4 regions of the Nonomuraea sp. NPDC050790 genome follow, and region 4 is predicted to be linked to each of the others. Evidence: riboswitches for the same ligand, from Rfam matches in the RefSeq annotation. Region 4 holds a riboswitch; each other region holds the start of a gene.
What was found. Region 4 has a riboswitch for thiamine pyrophosphate ahead of thiO (glycine oxidase ThiO). Riboswitches for the same ligand answer to the same signal wherever they lie in the genome.
Positions count from the first base shown of each region.

Region 1 (4,374 bases), on a different contig from region 4:
TCCTCGATCCGCGCGCTCACCACGTCGAGCCAGCGCCCCGTCTCCATCTGGAACGTCAGCTTCTCCCCCGGCCGCGGCAGCGGGAACGGCGGCGGGCCGCCGAGGACCGCCTCGGCGCTGAAGGCGGTCATCTCGGCCGCCGCCGGGTTCCACTGCAGCACCCGGCCCTCCTCGTCGAGGACCGCGATGCCGTCGGCGCTGGCGTCGAACACCGCGCGCTCGTGCGCCCGCTGGCGTACCGCGTCCTGGTAGGCCATCGCGTTGCCGACCGCGATCCCGGCGTGCCCCGCGAGCAGCTCCAGCAGCTCCAGCTCGACGTGCCCCGGCTTGTGGTCGGCGAACAGCGCGTACAGCGCCCCGTACGGCCGGCCGCCCACCGCCGCCACGCCGAGCGCGATCGTGTGCAGTCCGGGCAGCCGGGCCCAGACCAGGTCGCCGAGCCCGTGGGACTCCAGCAGGACGGTCCTGCCGGTGCGTAAGAGCTTGCCGACCAGGCTGTTGCGCATGTCGGCCGTGGTGTCCTTCAGCGACTCCGGCAACTGGTGCACGCTCACCAGGCGCAGCCGTTCCCCCTCGATCAGCACGAAACCGCCCGCGTCCGCGCCGGTCAGCTCGGTGAGGCTGGCGGCGATGCGGTCGAGTACGGCGGGCAGCTCCAGCTCGGAGTTGATGTCGCCCACCACGTCGTTGAGCCGGCGCACCAGCCGCTCGCGACGCGCCACGCGCACCCGCGCGCCCTCGTCCTCCTGCGTCAGGTGGTGCACGCAGACGTACCCGGCCACCGCGCTGCCCTGGAGCAGCGCGCTGGTGTCGATGCGCACGTCCAGCAGGCTCCCGTCGCGGCGGAAACGCTTGGTGTGCAGCGAGACCTGGCCGCCGGTGCGCACGCGTTCGAGCACCGCGTTGTGCTCGGCGGTCAGCTCCGCCGGCACGATCGGGGCCCGGCGTCCGACGATCTCCGCGGCCGTCCAGCCGAAGAGCCGCTCGGCCGCGGGGTTCCAGTGGAGCACCGTCTGGTCCCGGTCGAGGGCGATGATCGCGTTCGGGGAACTGGCGAGCACCACGGCGGCGAGGTCGTCGTCACTACCTGCCCGCATGTCTCCCACATCTCCATAGTGCCCGTGGCGGGGTGCTTCCGTCGGGCGATCCGTCCGATACGCTGCGGTCACGGGTTCCCAGGTGGCGAAGTGGGTGAGGGTATGTCGAGCGGTGACCTCGATGCCCTGCTCCGCGTGACCTCCTCGACCTACCGCAGCGACGAGCCGCCCGACGTCGCCTTCGGCCTCTACCAGGGCGCGGTCGGCGCCCTCGTGCTCGCCGTGACCGCCCGCGGGGTCGTGACCTGCAGTTTCGACGAGGAGAACACGGTCTTCGAGCGGGTCGCCAGGCAGTTCGGCTCCTTCATCGGGCCCGACGCCGCCCGGCTCGACCCGGTGCGCCGCGAGCTCGACGCGTACTTCTCCGGCCGCCTGCGCACGTTCACCACGCCGGTGGACCTCACCCTCGCCACGCCGTTCGCCAGGACGGTTCTGCAGAAGATGATGGCGGTGCCGTACGGGACGACCACGACCTACGGCGAGATCGCCGAGCGCATCGGCCGGCCGCGCGCGCTGCGGGCGGTCGGGAACGCGCTCGCCGAGAACCCCGTCTGCGTGATCGTCCCGTGTCACCGGATCGTGCAGGCCGACGGCGGGCTCGGCGACTACGCCGGGGGCGCCGCCGCCAAGCGCCACCTCCTGACCGTCGAGAGCCGCTGACGGGCCGCCGAGAGCCGCTGACCGACCTTCGAGAGCCACTGACCGACCGTCGAGAGCCACTGACCGAACGGCGAGAGCCGCGGGCTCACTTCGCCCGCTCCCGCCCGCGCGCGCCGCCGAGCAGCCCGACCAGCAGCGTCACCAGCGCCGCCACGATGGCGCCGCCGAGCGCGCCGTTCATCCACGGCTGGCGTACGGCCTCGCGCAACGACAGCCAGATCCCGTCCCACGCCGCGACCGTGGGCGTGCCCGTGGTCACCCAGTAGGCCGCGAAGCCCAGCGCCCAGGGGATCAGCATCGACCAGCGGGCCGGCGCGTCCTCCGCGGTGTTCCACCGGGCGTGGCCGCCGAGCAGGAAGTAGTCGACCGCGAGCACCGCGAACATCGGCACGAAGACCGCGCCGATCACCCCGAGAAACGCGCCGTAGGAGGTGACGTCCACGGCCAGCGCGATCGCGATCGTCAGCACGCCGATGACGGTGGAGAAGATCCGCCGGTCCACCCTGGGCATGAGGTTCTGCAGGGAGACGGTCGTGGAGTAGACGTTCGCGAACGACTGGTCGGTCTCGCGCAGCACCAGGACGGCGAAGAACAGCGCGCCCAGCGGCGCCGCCACGAACGGCGCGAACACCGCGGTCGAGTCGGCCGTGACCGCCGCGGACCCCGCCAGCGCGACCGCGTAGACACCCAGGCCCAGGCAGGCGATCTGGGCCAGCGTGTAGCCGCCCACGACGCCGGTGAAGGCGGCCCTGCTGGAGCGCGAGTGCCGGGCGAAGTCGGCGGCGAGCGGCACCCACGAGATCGACAGCGCGATCACGTAGTCGACGGCCGGCGCGAACGCGCTCCAGTCGCCGCCGGTCTGCGGCGTGGCCTTGCCCAGGAAGTCCACCGCGAACCAGATCATCGCCAGGATCACCGCGATCGTCACGTACCTGCGCAGCAGCCTGATCGCGCCCAGCGGCCAGATCGTCAGCGCCGTGGTGACCGCTCCGGCGACGAGCACCCATACCGCGTACGGCACCGCCGTACCGAAGATGGCCATCGCGCCGTTGGAGATGACCCAGAGCTCGAACGCGCCCCAGCCGACCATCTGGACGATGTTGAGCACGGTCGGGATGTACGACAGCTTCGCCCCGAACAGCCCGCGCAGCAGGACCATGGCCGGTTTGCCCGTCTGGGTGCCGGGGATGGCCGACAGGCCCACCATGGCGGTGCCGATGAGGCTGCCGACCGCGGTGGCGGTGAGCGCCGCGGCCAGGCTCAGCGGCGCGTCGCCGAGGGGGTTGAGCAGCAGCAGCGCGCCGGAGAAGCCCAGCAGGCTGACCGCGAGGTTGGCCCACAGCGCGCCCTGGTCGAGCACGCCGAGGGTTTTCGGCGTGGCCCCGTCCAGGGTCAGGGCCACCTCCGAGTGGTGAGATCCCTCCGAGTTGTGTGATCCCTCCGAGTTGTGTGATCCATCGACGACACGCGTCATCGTGAACGCTCCCTACGCCGGCATTACCCGGTCAGGTTCATGCGGTCGGCAATGCGTGGGGATTGCCCTCTCAGCCCGGCCGTGCCCGAGCTCCCGCGCTTATGTAAGTTTCGAGCGGATTATGCCATCCGGCCGGAAACTGGCAAGACACGGGGCGGTCTCGGGGCCTGGGAGAATGGGTGCATGACGGTTCCTGAGATCGAGGCGAAGGACGTGCCCGCGGGCGCGTACCTGCTCGACGTGCGTGAGCAGGGCGAGTGGGTGGCGGGGCACGCTCCTGATGCGGTGCACATCCCCATGGGCGAGTTGCAGGCCCGTCTCGACGAGGTTCCCGCGGGGCAGCCCGTCTACGTGGTGTGCCGGGTCGGCGGGCGTTCGGCGCACGCGGCGGCCTGGCTCAACCACGTCGGCCGCGAGGCGGTCAACGTCGGCGGCGGCATGCAGTCGTGGGAGGCGGCCAGGCTGCCGATGGTGAGCGAGAGCGGCCAGGAGCCGTTCGTGGCCTGAATCCCGATTGCCGGGTCCGACCGCCGCCAGCGTTCCAGGGCGGGGCGGGAGAGCATCGGGACATGGAATACGAGATCAGAGCGATCGACCCGGTGATCGTGCGGGAGCTGCTCCGGGCCGACGACGCGGGCAGGGCGCCCGTCTTCAGCGTTGACGAGGAGGGCGGCGCGCCGCTGCGGTGCTGTCTGCGCAAGGCGGCGGCGGGCGATCGGATCGCCCTGGTGTCGTACGCGCCGTTGCGCCGCTGGGCCGCCGAGACCGGCGCCCACCCCGGGCCCTACGACGAACTGGGCCCGATCTTCGTCCACGCCGAGCCGTGCGCGGGCCCGGACTCGGCCGGTTGGCCCGCCGCCCACACCGCCCACCGGGTCCTGCGCGCCTACACCTCGGAAGGCCGCATCCACGGCGGACGGCTCCTGCCCGAGGGCGCCGACCCGCAGGTGGCGCTCAAGGAGGTGCTGTCCGACCCCGAGGTGGCCATGGTCCACGTACGGGCGGTCGAGTACGGCTGCTACCACTTCGCCGCCCACCGGGCTACTTGAGCAGTTTCGACATCCGCCGGTCGGCCAGCGGCTTGCCGCCGGTCTGGCAGGTCGGGCAGTACTGCAGCGAGGAGTCGGCGAACGAGACCTCCCT
Region 1 covers NZ_JBITGF010000009.1:137,381-141,754, forward strand. The annotation lists gene ACIBEJ_RS39345 (PAS domain S-box protein) at 1-1,097, opposite strand, end outside; gene ACIBEJ_RS39350 (methylated-DNA--[protein]-cysteine S-methyltransferase) at 1,200-1,757, shown strand; gene ACIBEJ_RS39355 (purine-cytosine permease family protein) at 1,843-3,159, opposite strand; TPP riboswitch at 3,224-3,338, opposite strand; gene ACIBEJ_RS39360 (rhodanese-like domain-containing protein) at 3,415-3,738, shown strand; gene ACIBEJ_RS39365 (DUF1203 domain-containing protein) at 3,801-4,280, shown strand; gene ACIBEJ_RS39370 (Fpg/Nei family DNA glycosylase) at 4,273-4,374, opposite strand, start outside.
Region 1: it holds a riboswitch for thiamine pyrophosphate, as region 4 does, so the genes downstream of both, ACIBEJ_RS39355 (purine-cytosine permease family protein) here and thiO (glycine oxidase ThiO) in region 4, are expected to answer to the same signal.

Region 2 (4,374 bases), on a different contig from region 4:
GCCGCTCTGCTGGTCGATGTAGTCCTGCATCTCGAAGGTACGGCGGGCCTCCAGCCGGATGGAGCCCATCTCGTCACAGGGGTTGGTCTTCAGCGGGTAGATCTCGCAGAGCTGCCGGTTGGCCACGAGGTCGTTGACCATGATCCGCAGCCCGCCGCGCCAGGCGCGCTCGATCCACGTGTAGTACGCCTGCTGGTGGGTGAGGGAGTCGTGGGCCGGCCAGCTACGGAACGTGGGCCAGCCGACCGGGTCATGGGTGCCGGTCGGCCGGCCGGTGCGGGTGAAGTTCTCGAACCAGGCGGCTTCACCGTTCGGGAAGTGGTCGAGGCAGTCGACCAGCGCCCTGGCGATGCCGCCCGGGTCGAACGGCTTGCCGCAGAGCAGCTTGCCGCCGAAGGCTTCGTAGGACATGAGGTGGCTGTGCGCGTCGATGAAGCCGCTCACGGGCTGCTCGCTGCGGGATAACGCGGGGGCGGGTAACGCGAGCAGGGCGATGGCGACCAGGACGGCGAGTATGCGGCTGATCACGCCCTCAGCGTGGGCTCCTTACACACGCCAGTCAAGACCCAATATGAGTCCTACTCGCTATTTTGGGTCCGCCGGATTTCCGCCCCGGACATAGACCTCGCCGCCCCGTTCGGTGAACTCCACCGCCTTCTCCGCCATCCCCGCCTGGATGGCCGCGGAGTCCGTAAGTCCATGCTCCTCCGCATATTTCCGGACATCATGGGTGATCTTCATCGAACAGAACTTCGGCCCGCACATACTGCAGAAATGCGCGGTCTTGGCGGGCTCGGCCGGCAGGGTCTGGTCGTGGAACGACCGCGCCGTCTCCGGGTCCAGCGACAGGTCGAACTGGTCCTCCCAGCGGAACTCGAAGCGGGCCTCCGACAGCGCGTCGTCCCACTCCTGCGCCCTCGGGTGGCCCTTGGCGAGGTCCGCCGCGTGGGCCGCGATCTTGTAGGTGATGACCCCGGTCTTGACATCGTCCTTGTCGGGCAGGCCCAGGTGCTCTTTCGGGGTGACGTAGCAGAGCATGGCGGTGCCGTACCAGCCGATCATCGCGGCGCCGATGCCCGAGGTGATGTGGTCGTAGCCGGGCGCGACGTCGGTCACCAGCGGGCCCAGCGTGTAGAAGGGCGCGTCGTCGCAGATCTCGCGCTGCAGGTCGACGTTCTCCTTGATCTTGTGCATGGGCACGTGCCCCGGCCCCTCGATCATGACCTGCACGTCGTGCGCGCGGGCGACCCGGGTCAGCTCGCCCAGCGTGCGCAGTTCGGCGAACTGCGCCTCGTCGTTGGCGTCGGCGATCGAGCCGGGCCGCAGGCCGTCCCCGAGCGAGAAGGCCACGTCGTAGCTCGCCAGCAGCTCGCACATCTCCTCGAAGTGCTCGTACAGGAAGCTCTCGCGATGGTGGGCCAGGCACCACGCCGCCATGATCGAGCCGCCGCGCGAGACGATGCCGGTCTTGCGCCGCGCGGTCAGCGGCACGTACGCCAGCCGCACCCCGGCGTGCACGGTCATGTAGTCGACGCCCTGCTCGCACTGCTCGACCAGCGTGTCCCGGTAGACCTCCCAGGACAGGTCGGCCGCCACGCCGCCGACCTTCTCCAGCGCCTGGTAGATCGGAACGGTCCCGATCGGCACCGGCGCGTTCCTGATGATCCACTCGCGGGTGGTGTGGATGTCGCGCCCGGTCGACAGGTCCATCACGGTGTCGGCGCCCCACCGGGTGGCCCAGGTCATCTTCTCCACCTCCTCGGAGATCGAGGAGGCGACCGCGGAGTTGCCGATGTTGGCGTTGATCTTCACGTGGAAGTTGCGGCCGATGATCATCGGCTCGCTCTCGGTGTGGTTGACGTTGGCCGGGATGATCGCCCGGCCGGCCGCCACCTCCTTGCGCACGAACTCGGGGCTCACTCCCTCTCTGACCGCGACGAACTCCATCTCCTTGGTGACGACGCCCCGCCGGGCGTAGGCGAGCTGGGTCACGGGCGCCCCTGTGGCCCGCAGCGGCTTGCGTCCGTCGCCGGGGAAGACCTCGGTGTTCCTGCGGGCCCAGGCCGCCTGCTCCTTGAAGCCGTCGTCGATCGGGCGCACCTGGCGGCCGCCGTAGCGCGCCACGTCACCGCGCTCCAGCACCCACACCTCCCGCAGCCGCGGCAGGCCGCGCGTGATGTCGGTGTTGGCCGGCCCGGAGGTGTCGTAGAGCTCCACCGCCGTGCCGTTCGACAGATGCACCCGCCGCATGGGCACCCGCAGGTCACCGAGATGGATCTTGGAAAAGCGCGCGTCGCTCATCGCGCAAACTCCCTTCGCCGGCATTACCCGGATCAGGTTCTGGCGGTCGGCGGCTGCTCCAGCCGTCCTCTCAGCCCGGTTGCACCGGGCTCCCGCGTTCGGACCGCGCCACCGTACCCCGGAGACCCGGGGTACGCACAAGACCCTTTACAGCGGCGGCTCGTCGATACGGCGACGCTCCTCGTAGACCGTCGTCGTCCGACGCGCGTTCGGGTCCTCGTAGACCGGCTCCTGGATGACACGGCGGGTAACGTGCATCCGGTACAGGCCGAACAACAACCCGACCAGACCACCGATCATGAGGACGACGCCGATCACATTGATGTCCAGCCCGGCGAGGTCGAACTCGACCGCCCAGGTCAGGATCGCGCCGAGCATGATGAGGATGATGCCTCCGGCGATTGTCATAATGCACCTCCAGAGGAAACACCTATCCCCATGTCGAAGAACAAACCTGTCGTCGTGATCGGGCTCATGGGCTCCGGCAAGACGACCGTGGGCAAGCTGCTGGCCCGCGAGCTGGGCGTGCCCCTCAGCGACAGCGACCCCTTCCTGCGCGAGCGTTACGGCGCCAGCGCCGCCGAGATCGCCCGGACGGAGGGCGCGCAGGTGCTGCACGGGCGCGAGGCCGAGCACGTGCTCCACGCGCTCACCGAGCCGCCCCAGGTCATCGCGGCGGCGGCCAGCACCGTGGAGGACCCGAGGGTGCGCGAGGCCCTCGGCGCCGCCTTCGTGGTCTGGCTGGACGCCCCCGACGAGATCCTGGCCCAGCGCATGCGCACCTCCGACCACCGGCCGGAGTTCTCGCCCTCGGCTATGCGGGCGCGCCGCGGGCGGTACTTCGAGCAGCTAGCCGACCTGCGGCTCGACGTCTCGTCCACGACTCCGGAAAACACCGCGACAACCATTTATGAGGCTCTATAAATTGGGGAAATGTTCGCGAACAAACCCACCCTCGCCGGCGATCGGGTCACGCTCGTCCCCGTCGGGCCCGAGCACGTCGAGGGCCTGATCGAGCTGTGCGACGACCCGGAGGTCGCCCGGCTCACGGGCTCCCACACCCACAACGGGATCGCCCCCAAGGCGGCCCTGGAGTGGTACACCACCCGCCGCGACCACGACGACCGGCTCGACCTGGCGATCATGGCCGAGGACGGGTACGTCGGCGAGATCGTCCTCAACGATCTCGACAAGGACAACCTGTCGTGCAACCTGCGCATCGCGCTGGTGGGAGCACGGGCGTTCGGCAAGGGCTACGGCACCGAGGCCATCCGCCTGGTGCTCGCCCATGCCTTCTCCACCACTCCGCTGCACCGCATCGAGCTGGGCGTCTACGACTTCAACGACCGGGCCAAGCACGTCTACGAGAAGGTCGGCTTCGTCCGCGAGGGCGTGCTGCGCGACGCGCTGCTGTGGGAGGGCCGGTGGTACGACTCCGTCACGATGTCCGTGCTGCGGACGGAGTGGAAACCCCTGTCATAATGATCATGACGCACGGGTCCCTCGAGGCGCGCGAGGGACCTGTGGCGTCCGCGTCGCCAACCAATCCCGCCTCCCGCGCATCTAAGGGGCAGTGACGATGCGCTTGGTGCCCGGTGACCCCGAACGGCTTGGCGGCTACTGGCTGGCCGGCCGGCTCGGCGCGGGCGGCCAGGGTGTCGTCTACGACGCCTACGACGCGCAGGGCCGCCGCTTCGCGGTGAAGGTCCTGCACGGCGGGCTGAGCGAGCACCTGGCCAAGGAGGCCGCGGCGGCCGGCCGGGTCGCCTCCTTCTGCACCGCCCGCGTGGTCGAGGCCAGGCTGGACGCCGAACGGCCGTACATCGTCAGCGAGTTCGTCGAGGGGCCCAACCTGCGGCAGGCGGTCGAGCGCCACGGCCCCTACGCCGGCGACGCGCTGCTCAGGCTGGCCGTCGCGCTGGCGACCGCGCTGGCCGCCGTCCACAGCTCGGGCGTGGTCCACCGCGACCTCAAGCCGGAGAACGTGCTGCTCGGCCCCGACGGGCCCCGGGTGATCGACTTCGGCGTCGCCCGCACCACCGACGGGACGAGCACGAGCTTCGTCGGCGGCAC
Region 2 covers NZ_JBITGF010000013.1:155,113-159,486, forward strand. The annotation lists gene ACIBEJ_RS46080 (Coagulation factor 5/8 type domain-containing protein) at 1-528, opposite strand, end outside; gene thiC (phosphomethylpyrimidine synthase ThiC) at 586-2,301, opposite strand; TPP riboswitch at 2,294-2,407, opposite strand; gene ACIBEJ_RS46090 (hypothetical protein) at 2,449-2,709, opposite strand; gene ACIBEJ_RS46095 (shikimate kinase) at 2,740-3,225, shown strand; gene ACIBEJ_RS46100 (GNAT family N-acetyltransferase) at 3,235-3,783, shown strand; gene ACIBEJ_RS46105 (protein kinase) at 3,881-4,374, shown strand, end outside.
Region 2: it holds a riboswitch for thiamine pyrophosphate, as region 4 does, so the genes downstream of both, thiC (phosphomethylpyrimidine synthase ThiC) here and thiO (glycine oxidase ThiO) in region 4, are expected to answer to the same signal.

Region 3 (4,374 bases), on a different contig from region 4:
TGATCCCCATCGGGGAGGGGTCGATGTCGGGGCGCTCCCTCTTCCACTGGGCCAGCAGCATGTCCACCGCGTCGCTCATGGGCGAAACCTCTTAACGTTCACAGACTTGACGTTCACACAATAAGGTGATGATATCTCAACGTTGAGATTATCAATGAGAGGTGATCGGCGTGTCCATTGCCACGCGAGAAGATGTGTCACTGAAGGAATGGCTGGCCGTGGCCGCCGTGGCCGTGGGCACCTTCGCCATGGTCACGGTGGAGCAGTTGCCCGTGGGCCTGCTCACCGCCATCGGCGGGTCGCTGAACGTCTCCGAGGGCGCCGCCGGGCTCATGGTGACCGTGCCCGGCCTGGTCGCCTCCGCCACCGCGCCCCTGCTGCCGGTGGCGATCGGGCGGCTCGACCGGCGTACCGTGCTGATCGGGTTGCTCGGCCTGATGGTCGTGGCCAACGCGGTCTCCGTGGTGGCGCCGAACTTCGCCGTCATGCTGGCCTCGCGGTTCCTGGTGGGGATCGGGATCGGCGGGTTCTGGGCGCTGGCGGCGGGCATCGCCGTACGGCTGGTGCCGGAACGCCACGTCCCGCGGGCCACCTCGCTGGCCTTCGGCGGCGCGACCGCGGCCAACGTGCTCGGCGTCCCCGCCGGGACGCTCATCGGCGGCCTCACCGACTGGCGGGTCGCCTTCGCCGCCGTCGGCGTGCTGGCCCTGCTGGTGGTGGGCGCGCTGCTGTGGCTGCTGCCGCGCATCCCCGCCACCGCCCCCGTCCGCCTGCGCGAACTGCCCCGCCAGTTCGCCAACCCCGTGGTCCGCGCCGCCGTCATCTCCACGTTCCTCGTGGTCGCCGGCCAGTACGCGGCCTTCACCTTCATCAGCCCGATCCTGCAGGACGTCTCCGGCGTGCCCGCCGACCTGATCGGGCCGATCCTGCTCGGCTTCGGCGTCGCCGGGGTCGTCGGCACCTTCGTCGGCTCCTCGTGGAACGTCAGGCGCAGGGTCGTCACGCTCAGCGCCACCCTGGCCGTGATCATGGTGATCTTCCCCTTCGCCGGCACCACGCCCGTGACCGGCTCGATCCTCCTGCTCATCTGGGGCCTGGCCTACGGCGGCGCCCCCGTGGCCGTGCAGACCTGGATCCTCCAGGGCGCCGGCGCCTCGGCCGAGGCGGCGACCGCCCTCAACACCACCGTCTTCAACCTGGCCATCGCCTTCGGCGCCGCGTTCGGCGGCATCGTGGCCGACAACCTGGCCGTCACCGGGGCCCTGTGGTTCGGCGCCCTCCTGATGGGCCTCACCGCACTGGCGGCTGTTACTGTGAGCGCGCGACGCGGGGTGCCCGCCAAGGGCTGAGATCGAAACCCGTCGAACCTGATCTAGTTCGGACTAGCGAAGGGACTGTCGTGTTCACCGACGACGTCTGGACCCAAACCGCCGGCCTGCTGCGGGCCATCCACGAGCACCCGTTCAACACCGCCCTGGGCGACGGCACGCTCTCCCGCGAGCGCTTCGCCTTCTACATCGTCCAGGACGCCCGCTACCTGGAGGCGTTCGCCAAGGCCCTGGCCACCGCCGCCGTCAGGGCCGCCGACCCGGACGAGATGGCGTTCTGGTCGCAGGCCGCCCACGACGCCATCGCCGCCGAGCGCACCCTCCACGAGGGCTACATCGAGCAGTACGGCCTGACGGCCGCCGACCTGACCGGCGTGCCCACCTCGCCCACGGCCCTCGGCTACTCCTCCTGGCTCCAGGCCACCGCGCTGTCGGCCCCCTACCCGGTGCTGGCGGCGGCGGTGCTGCCCTGCTTCTGGATCTACGAGGACGTCGGCACCGCGCTGGTGGGCCGCAGTTCCGAGACCCACCCCTACCGCGCCTGGATCGCCACCTACGCCGACCCCGCCTACGCGGCGTCGGTGACGCGGGCCAAGCAGATCACCGACCGCCTGGCCGGGGAGGCCGGCCCCGCGCTGCTGGAGCAGATGCGGGCGGCCTTCGTGAAGGCGGCGGAGTTCGAGTGGATGTTCTGGGACAGCGCCTGGCAACTGGAGACCTGGCCTACCGCGAAGTGGCTCTAGCCGACCGGATCAGAAGCACCACCACGACGATCGACCCCACGGTCGTGAGCAGCAACTTGGCCCAGCTCACGGCCGTCGACCAGGCAGGCATGGCGCCCAGGGCGGCCGCCACCAGAGCGTGCGCGTCCACGCCGGGGAGCACGGGCTCCAGGAACCTGGCCGTGAAGACCTGACTGGGGATGATCACGAGACCGAGGACGAGCAGGATCGGCTGGAAGATCCAGGACAGGATCCGGCCGATCCGCCTGCCGGCCAGGTTGAGCAGCGCCAGGGCCGCCAGGATCACGACGATCACGACCGCCAGGCCCTCGCTGCCGGCGAAGCTGATGCCGTTGCCGCTCAGCAGTTCCACGGACTTGCCCTGGCGGCCCATCTCGGCCTCTGCGGCCCGCTGGGCGGCGGCGCCGTACCTGGTCACGGTGTAGATCCCCAGCAGGAACGGGACCGCGGTGAGCAACTGGATCACTGCGGCGATACGGGTTCTCATGTGTGCCTCCTCGATTTGAACTTAGTAAAACCGATGAGTTGAACAAAGTGCAATAGGGTGGCGTCATGTCGCTCACCAAGGAGCAGATCGTCCTGGCCGCCGTCGAGGTCCTGGACGCCGAGGGCGTGGCCGGTCTGAACATGCGGCGGCTCGGTGTCCAGCTCGACTCGGCCGCGACCGCCATGTACTACCACGTCGAGAACAAGGATCGGCTGGTCGAGCTGGCCGCCGACCACGTTTTCGGCGAGATCGGGCTGCCCGACCCGGCGGTCACGGGCTGGCGCGAGGCCGCCGCCGAACTCGCCCGCGGCGCCCACCGGATGGTCGTGCGCCACTTCTGGCTGATCCCCGCCATGAGCACCCACGTCGTCTACGGCCCCAACAAGGCCCGCTACGACGACCACTGCCTGGCCGTCTACGAGTCGGCCGGATTCGAGGGTGCGCAGGCGGACCAGGCCGCCGCCTCGGTCCTGATGTTCGTGCTCGGCGCGGCCCAGGGAGAGGCGGCCGAGTCCGCCCTGCGCGCGAAGGTACGCCGCGCGGGCGCCGACGAGGAGAAGCGGATGAGCCGGGCGGAGGCGGACATGGTCGAGATCGCCCGGAGCTTCCCTCGCCTGCGGGCCCGCCTCCAGCCCGATCACCCCACCGGTGGCGATCTCTTCGAGTTCGGTCTGGCGGCGCTGCTCGACGGGCTTGACCTCAAGCTCGCTTGAGGTTGAAGGGTAGGGGGCATGAGAGCGATTCATGTGCGAGAGTTCGGCGGCCCCGATGTCCTGACGCCCGTCGAGGTGCCCGACCCCGTCCCCGGCGCGGGCGAGATGGTCGTGGACCTGGCCGTCGCCGACGTCATCTACCTGGACACCCTGCTGCGCGCCGGTTGGGGCGGCGACTGGTTCCCGCGCGAGGTGCCCTACGTGCCGGGCGGTGGCGGCGCGGGCGTGGTCTCGGCCGTCGGCGACGGCGTCGATCCGGCCTGGGTCGGACGGCGGGTGGTGGCCAGGTCGTCCACGGGCTACGCCGAGCGGATCGTCGCCTCGGCCGGCGAGGTGGTCGCGATGCCGGACAAGCTGGGGTTCCGGGAGGCGGCGGCCGTCCTGCATGACGGGGTGACGGCGCTGATGCTGGCCGGGCACGGCGCGATCAGGAAGGGCGAGTGGGTCCTGGTCACCGCGGCGTCCGGCGGGGCGGGATCGCTCCTGGTACAACTGGCCCGCGACGCCGGAGCCAGGGTGGCCGCCGCGGCGCGGGGCGAGCGCAAGCTGGACCTGGCCCGCGAGCAGGGCGCCGAGGTCGTCGTCGACTACTCCGAAGAGGGCTGGCAGCAGCGTGTGCGCGCGGCCACCGGCGGCGCCGACCTCGTCTTCGACGGCGTCGGCGGGGAGCTCGGCCTCGCTGCCTTCGAGGCGGCCGCGGACGGCGGGCGGTTCATCTCCTACGGCAGCTCCGGCGGGGACTTCGCCCGGATCGACCCGGAAGTCGCCGAGCGGCGCCGCGTGCGCGTGCACAACGCGCTGGAGTCGGGCCCGCCGCCGCAGGACAAGGTCCGCGAGATGCTGGCCGAGGCGCTCGATCGGGCCGCGAAGGGCGTCATGACGCCGCGCATCGGCGCCACGTTCCCGCTGGAGCGCGCCGCTGACGCCCACACCTCCCTCGCCGAACGCGCCACGGTCGGCAAGTCACTGCTGCTGGTCCGCTGAGGTCGGCCCCGGGGGCACAACGGCATGGAACGGCCAGGCGGTGACGAGTACGCTGAACGGGTCGCGAGGGAGGACCCATGGTCTTACGGATCGCCGTCACCCTGCTCACCGCACTGGCG
Region 3 covers NZ_JBITGF010000009.1:203,042-207,415, reverse strand. The annotation lists gene ACIBEJ_RS39735 (MarR family winged helix-turn-helix transcriptional regulator) at 1-79, opposite strand, end outside; gene ACIBEJ_RS39730 (MFS transporter) at 195-1,349, shown strand; TPP riboswitch at 1,318-1,412, shown strand; gene ACIBEJ_RS39725 (TenA family protein) at 1,400-2,071, shown strand; gene ACIBEJ_RS39720 (hypothetical protein) at 2,052-2,558, opposite strand; gene ACIBEJ_RS39715 (TetR/AcrR family transcriptional regulator C-terminal domain-containing protein) at 2,624-3,271, shown strand; gene ACIBEJ_RS39710 (zinc-binding dehydrogenase) at 3,290-4,255, shown strand; gene ACIBEJ_RS39705 (hypothetical protein) at 4,333-4,374, shown strand, end outside.
Region 3: it holds a riboswitch for thiamine pyrophosphate, as region 4 does, so the genes downstream of both, ACIBEJ_RS39725 (TenA family protein) here and thiO (glycine oxidase ThiO) in region 4, are expected to answer to the same signal.

Region 4 (4,374 bases):
AGCCTCCGCGGCGGAGTGGGTGGACCGTCCGATGACGATGTCGTCGCCGAGGATCTCTCGCGCGACCGTCACGGGAAGGTCGTCCTGCCCCAGGTGGAGCACGTCTGGGCGGGCCGCGAAGGCGACGTCGGCCCGGTCGTTGACGGCGAGCAGCTTGCCGTGCCGGTCGCAGGCGTCGCGGAAGACCTCGAGCAGCGCGAGCTCTTCGCGCGCCTCGAGTCCCTTCTCCCGCAACTGGACGATGTCCACGCCGTTGGCCAGCACGGCGTCGAGGAAGTCGGCCAGGTCGCCGCGTCCTCGCCGCCCGTCGGTGCAGAGGTAGAGGCGGGCCTCAGAAACCGAGGGCCTGGGCACGCCGCTTGACCTCCGTGTGCCGACCGGCCTTGATCGCGTCGACGGGCGATCCCGGCAGTGATTCGTCTGGGGTGAAGAGCCAGCGCAGGGCTTCGACTTCGTCGTAGCCGGCGTCCTGCAGCACGGTGAGCGTGCCGGGCAGGCCCTTCATCACTTCCTTTCCGTCGAGGAAGACCGCGGGCACCTGGGGCCCGCCGCTGCCTCGCCGTACGCCGAGGAGCTTGTGGTCTTTGAGGAGCTGCTTGGCCCGTCCGATCGTGAGATCCATGCGCGCGGCCACTTCGGGGAGAGTGAGCCACTCGCTGACGAGCTGGTCGGTCTCCCGGTCGATCTGTGCAACAGAAAGCGTCACGAAACCACAACTACCACATGCCGCGCTTGCTCAAACAACACAATCCCGTAGGGCGACATCCGGATCTACCAGGCGTTCCACATCAAGACGGGCGCCGGCTTCGATGAGACGACGGCCCTGCACGAGGTCGCGGGGCCGGTCGGCGGCCAGGACGGCGGTGATCCGGTCCTCCGAGGTCAGCCACACCGCCGACCACTTGGGCCCCTCGCGGTGGACGACGCGGGCGCCGGCGCGGTGGTAGCCGGCGTACTGCAGCATGTGGCCGAACTGCTCCGACCAGAAGTACGGCACCGGGTCGTAGACGGCCTTCTCCCCCATCAGGGTGGCGGCGGCGACGTCGGGGGCGTTGAGCGCGGTGTCCCAGTGTTCGACGCGCATCCGGGTCTGGAAGCGGCGTGACCACCAGTTGGCGCAGTCGCCGACGGCCACCACGCCGGGCAGCGACGTGCGCAGGTGCTCGTCGGTGACGACGCCGTTGTGCAGGTCGATGTCGGCGTCGGCGAGCCATTCCAGGACCGGGCGGGCGCCGATGCCGGAGACCACGACGTGCGCGGGCACGAACTCGCCGCCGACCAGCTCCACGCCGCCCTCGACGACCTCGCTGACCATCGTGTCCAGGCGCAGGTCCACGCCCTCGTACCAGGGCAGGGTGAGCGCGCCCATCTCGCCGATCGCGTGCGAGAGCGGCGTCGCGGCGGCCTCGATCACGGTGACCTCGCAGCCCGCCTTGCGCGCCGCGGTCGCCACCTCGGCGCCGATCCAGCCCGCGCCCGCCACCACGACGTGCGCGCCGGGCACCAGGGCGGCGCGCAGCACGTGGGCGTCGTCGAGCGTGCGCAGCACGAGCTGGGGGCCCTCCCCCGGCAGCCGGATCGGCTCGGAGCCGGTGGCGATCACCAGGCCGTCGTAGGGCAGCTCGCCCTCGGTGGTCTCCACCAGGCCCTCGCGCAGGGACTTCGCGGCGACGCCGGGACGGAAGTCGACGCGCAGCGCGGCCAGGTCGGTGTCGACGAAGCTGTCGTCGCTCGTGCCGAGCAGGACCGCCTTCGACAGCGGTGGACGGTCGTATGGCCGGTGCCGCTCCTCGCCGAGGAGGGTGACCCTTCCCTCGAACCCGCGCCCGCGCAGCGACTCGACGCTGCGCACTCCGGCCAGGCCGGCTCCCACCACCACGACGTGATCCACGGTTCCGACGATACCGGGGTCATTCGCGGGTGTGCCGGGCGAGGCCGTAGGGTGGGGGCCGTAAGACGCGCGGGAGTCCGGCCTTAACCGGACTGAGAGGAAGGCTTCATCGGGCCTTCGACCGTAAGACACCTGATCCGGATCATGCCGGCGTAGGGAGCGGATCATGGACGTGATCGTGGGCGGGGGCGTCGTCGGGCTGAGCGCGGCCTGGCGCCTGGCCCGCTCGGGACGGCCCGTCACCGTCGTCGACCCGGCGCCCGTCTCCGGCGCCACCCATGCCGCCGCGGGGATGCTCGCGCCGGTCAGCGAGGTCACCTTCACCGAGGAACCGCTGCTGCGCCTGGGCGCGGCCTCCCTCGCGCGCTGGCCCGCGTTCGCCGCGGAACTGGCCGCCGAGGCGGGCCTCGGCTCCGGTGCCCTCGACTACCGCGCCGACGGCACGCTCGACGTGGCCTTCGGCGCCGACGACCTGGCGGCCCTGGAGGAGACCGCGGCCTTCATGGAGAAGCTGGGGCTCCGGGTCGAGCGGCTCAGCGGGCGCGAATGCCGCCGCCTGGAGCCCATGCTCGCGCCGTCGGTGCGCGGCGGGCTCCTGGCGCCCGGCGACGCCTGGGTGGACCCGCGCAGGGTCGCCGCCGCGCTCCTGGCCGCTCTGGAGCGCCTCGGGGTCCCGATGGTGCGGGCGCGCGTGCGCGAGCTGCTGCGGGGCGATGAGGGCGTCCAGGGGGTACGGCTGGGCCCGGGTGAGGCGGGCGGCGGGCCGTACCCGGAGGAGCTGCGCGCGGAGCGGGTGGTGCTGGCGGCGGGGGCGTGGAGCGGCGCGCTGGCCGAGGTGCCGGTGCGGCCGGTGAAGGGGCAGATCCTGCGCCTGCGCTCGCCGCGGCCGCTGCTGGGCAGGTGCGTGCGCGGCATGGTGCACGGGCTGCCCGTCTACCTGGTGCCGCGCGGCGACGGAGAGCTGGTCGTGGGGGCCACGCAGGAGGAGCTGGGGTTCGACACCCGGGTGACCGCGGGCGGGGTGTACGAGCTGCTGCGCGACGCCCGCGAGCTGGTGCCGGGGGTGACCGAGCTCGAACTGGCGGAGGTGGTGGCGGGGCTGCGTCCCGGCACGCCGGACAACCTGCCCCTCATCGGTCCCGGCGGCGAGCCGGGGCTGCTGCTGGCCACCGGGCACCATCGCGGCGGGGTGCTGCTGGCCCCGCTGACGGCCGCCCTGTTGACGGGCGAGGAGGAAGAGCTGGCGCCGTTGTGTGCTCCCGGCCGGTTCGCCGCCTGAACAGGCATTTTTCATCCCGAAGGGGGATATTTCATGAATGTGACGATCAACGGGGCCGCCCATGAGGTGCCCCACGGGACCACGGTGGCGCAGGCCGTACGGACGCTGACGACGGCCACCACGGGCGTCGCGGTGGCCGTGAACGACGAGGTGGTCACGCGCGGCTCGTGGGAGACCACGGCGCTGGCCGAGCTCGACCGGGTCGAGGTGCTCACGGCGGTGCAGGGTGGATGAGCTGATCATCGGCGGGGAGAAATTCGCCTCCCGCCTCATCATGGGCACCGGCGGCGCCCCCTCGCTGGAGGTGCTCGACCAGGCGCTGGCCGCCTCGGGCACCGAGCTGACCACGGTGGCGATGCGGCGGCTCGACCCGTCCGCGCCCGGCTCCGTGCTCGACGTGCTGCGCGAGCGCGGCATCAAGGTGCTGCCCAACACCGCCGGGTGCTTCACGGCGGGCGAGGCCGTGCTGACCGCGAGGCTCGCCCGCGAGGCGCTCGGCACCAACTGGGTCAAGCTGGAGGTCATCGCCGACGAGCGCACGCTGCTGCCCGACCCGATCGAGACCTTCGACGCGGCGGAGCGGCTGGTCGCCGACGGGTTCGTGGTGCTGCCCTACATCGGCGACGACCCCGCGCTGGCCCGGCGGCTCGAACAGGCCGGCTGCGCGGCGGTCATGCCGCTCGGCGCGCCCATCGGCTCGGGGCTCGGCATCCGCAACCCGCACAACATCGAGCTCATCGTCGAGGCCGCCTCGGTGCCGGTCATCCTGGACGCCGGGATCGGCACGGCCAGCGACGCCGCCCTCGCGATGGAGCTGGGCTGCGACGCGGTGCTCCTGGCCACCGCCGTCACCAGGGCGCAGCGGCCCGACCTGATGGCCGCCGCGATGAGGTCGGCCGTCCAGGCGGGCCGGATGGCGCGCCAGGCCGGGCGGATCCCCCGCCGCCGGTATGCTGAAGCGTCCTCGCCCATGCACCCTTAGTGACGACGGAGTGCCACGTAATGGCATCGGTTTCGGATGGTCAGGCCCCTCCAGTGGCAAAACGACCGTAAACTCGGCCGCGTGGACACGACGACCGCGGACCCTCTCGTCGGGCGACTGCTCGACGGGCGCTATCGCATCGAGTCCCGGATCGCCCGGGGCGGGATGGCGACCGTCTACCTGGCGCTCGACGTCAGGCTGGACCGCACGGTCGCGCTGAAG
Region 4 covers NZ_JBITGF010000005.1:503,091-507,464, forward strand. The annotation lists gene thiE (thiamine phosphate synthase) at 1-354, opposite strand, end outside; gene ACIBEJ_RS27555 (Rv2175c family DNA-binding protein) at 332-706, opposite strand; gene ACIBEJ_RS27560 (NAD(P)/FAD-dependent oxidoreductase) at 737-1,891, opposite strand; TPP riboswitch at 1,951-2,067, shown strand; gene thiO (glycine oxidase ThiO) at 2,058-3,170, shown strand; gene thiS (sulfur carrier protein ThiS) at 3,204-3,404, shown strand; gene ACIBEJ_RS27575 (thiazole synthase) at 3,397-4,152, shown strand; gene pknB (Stk1 family PASTA domain-containing Ser/Thr kinase) at 4,234-4,374, shown strand, end outside.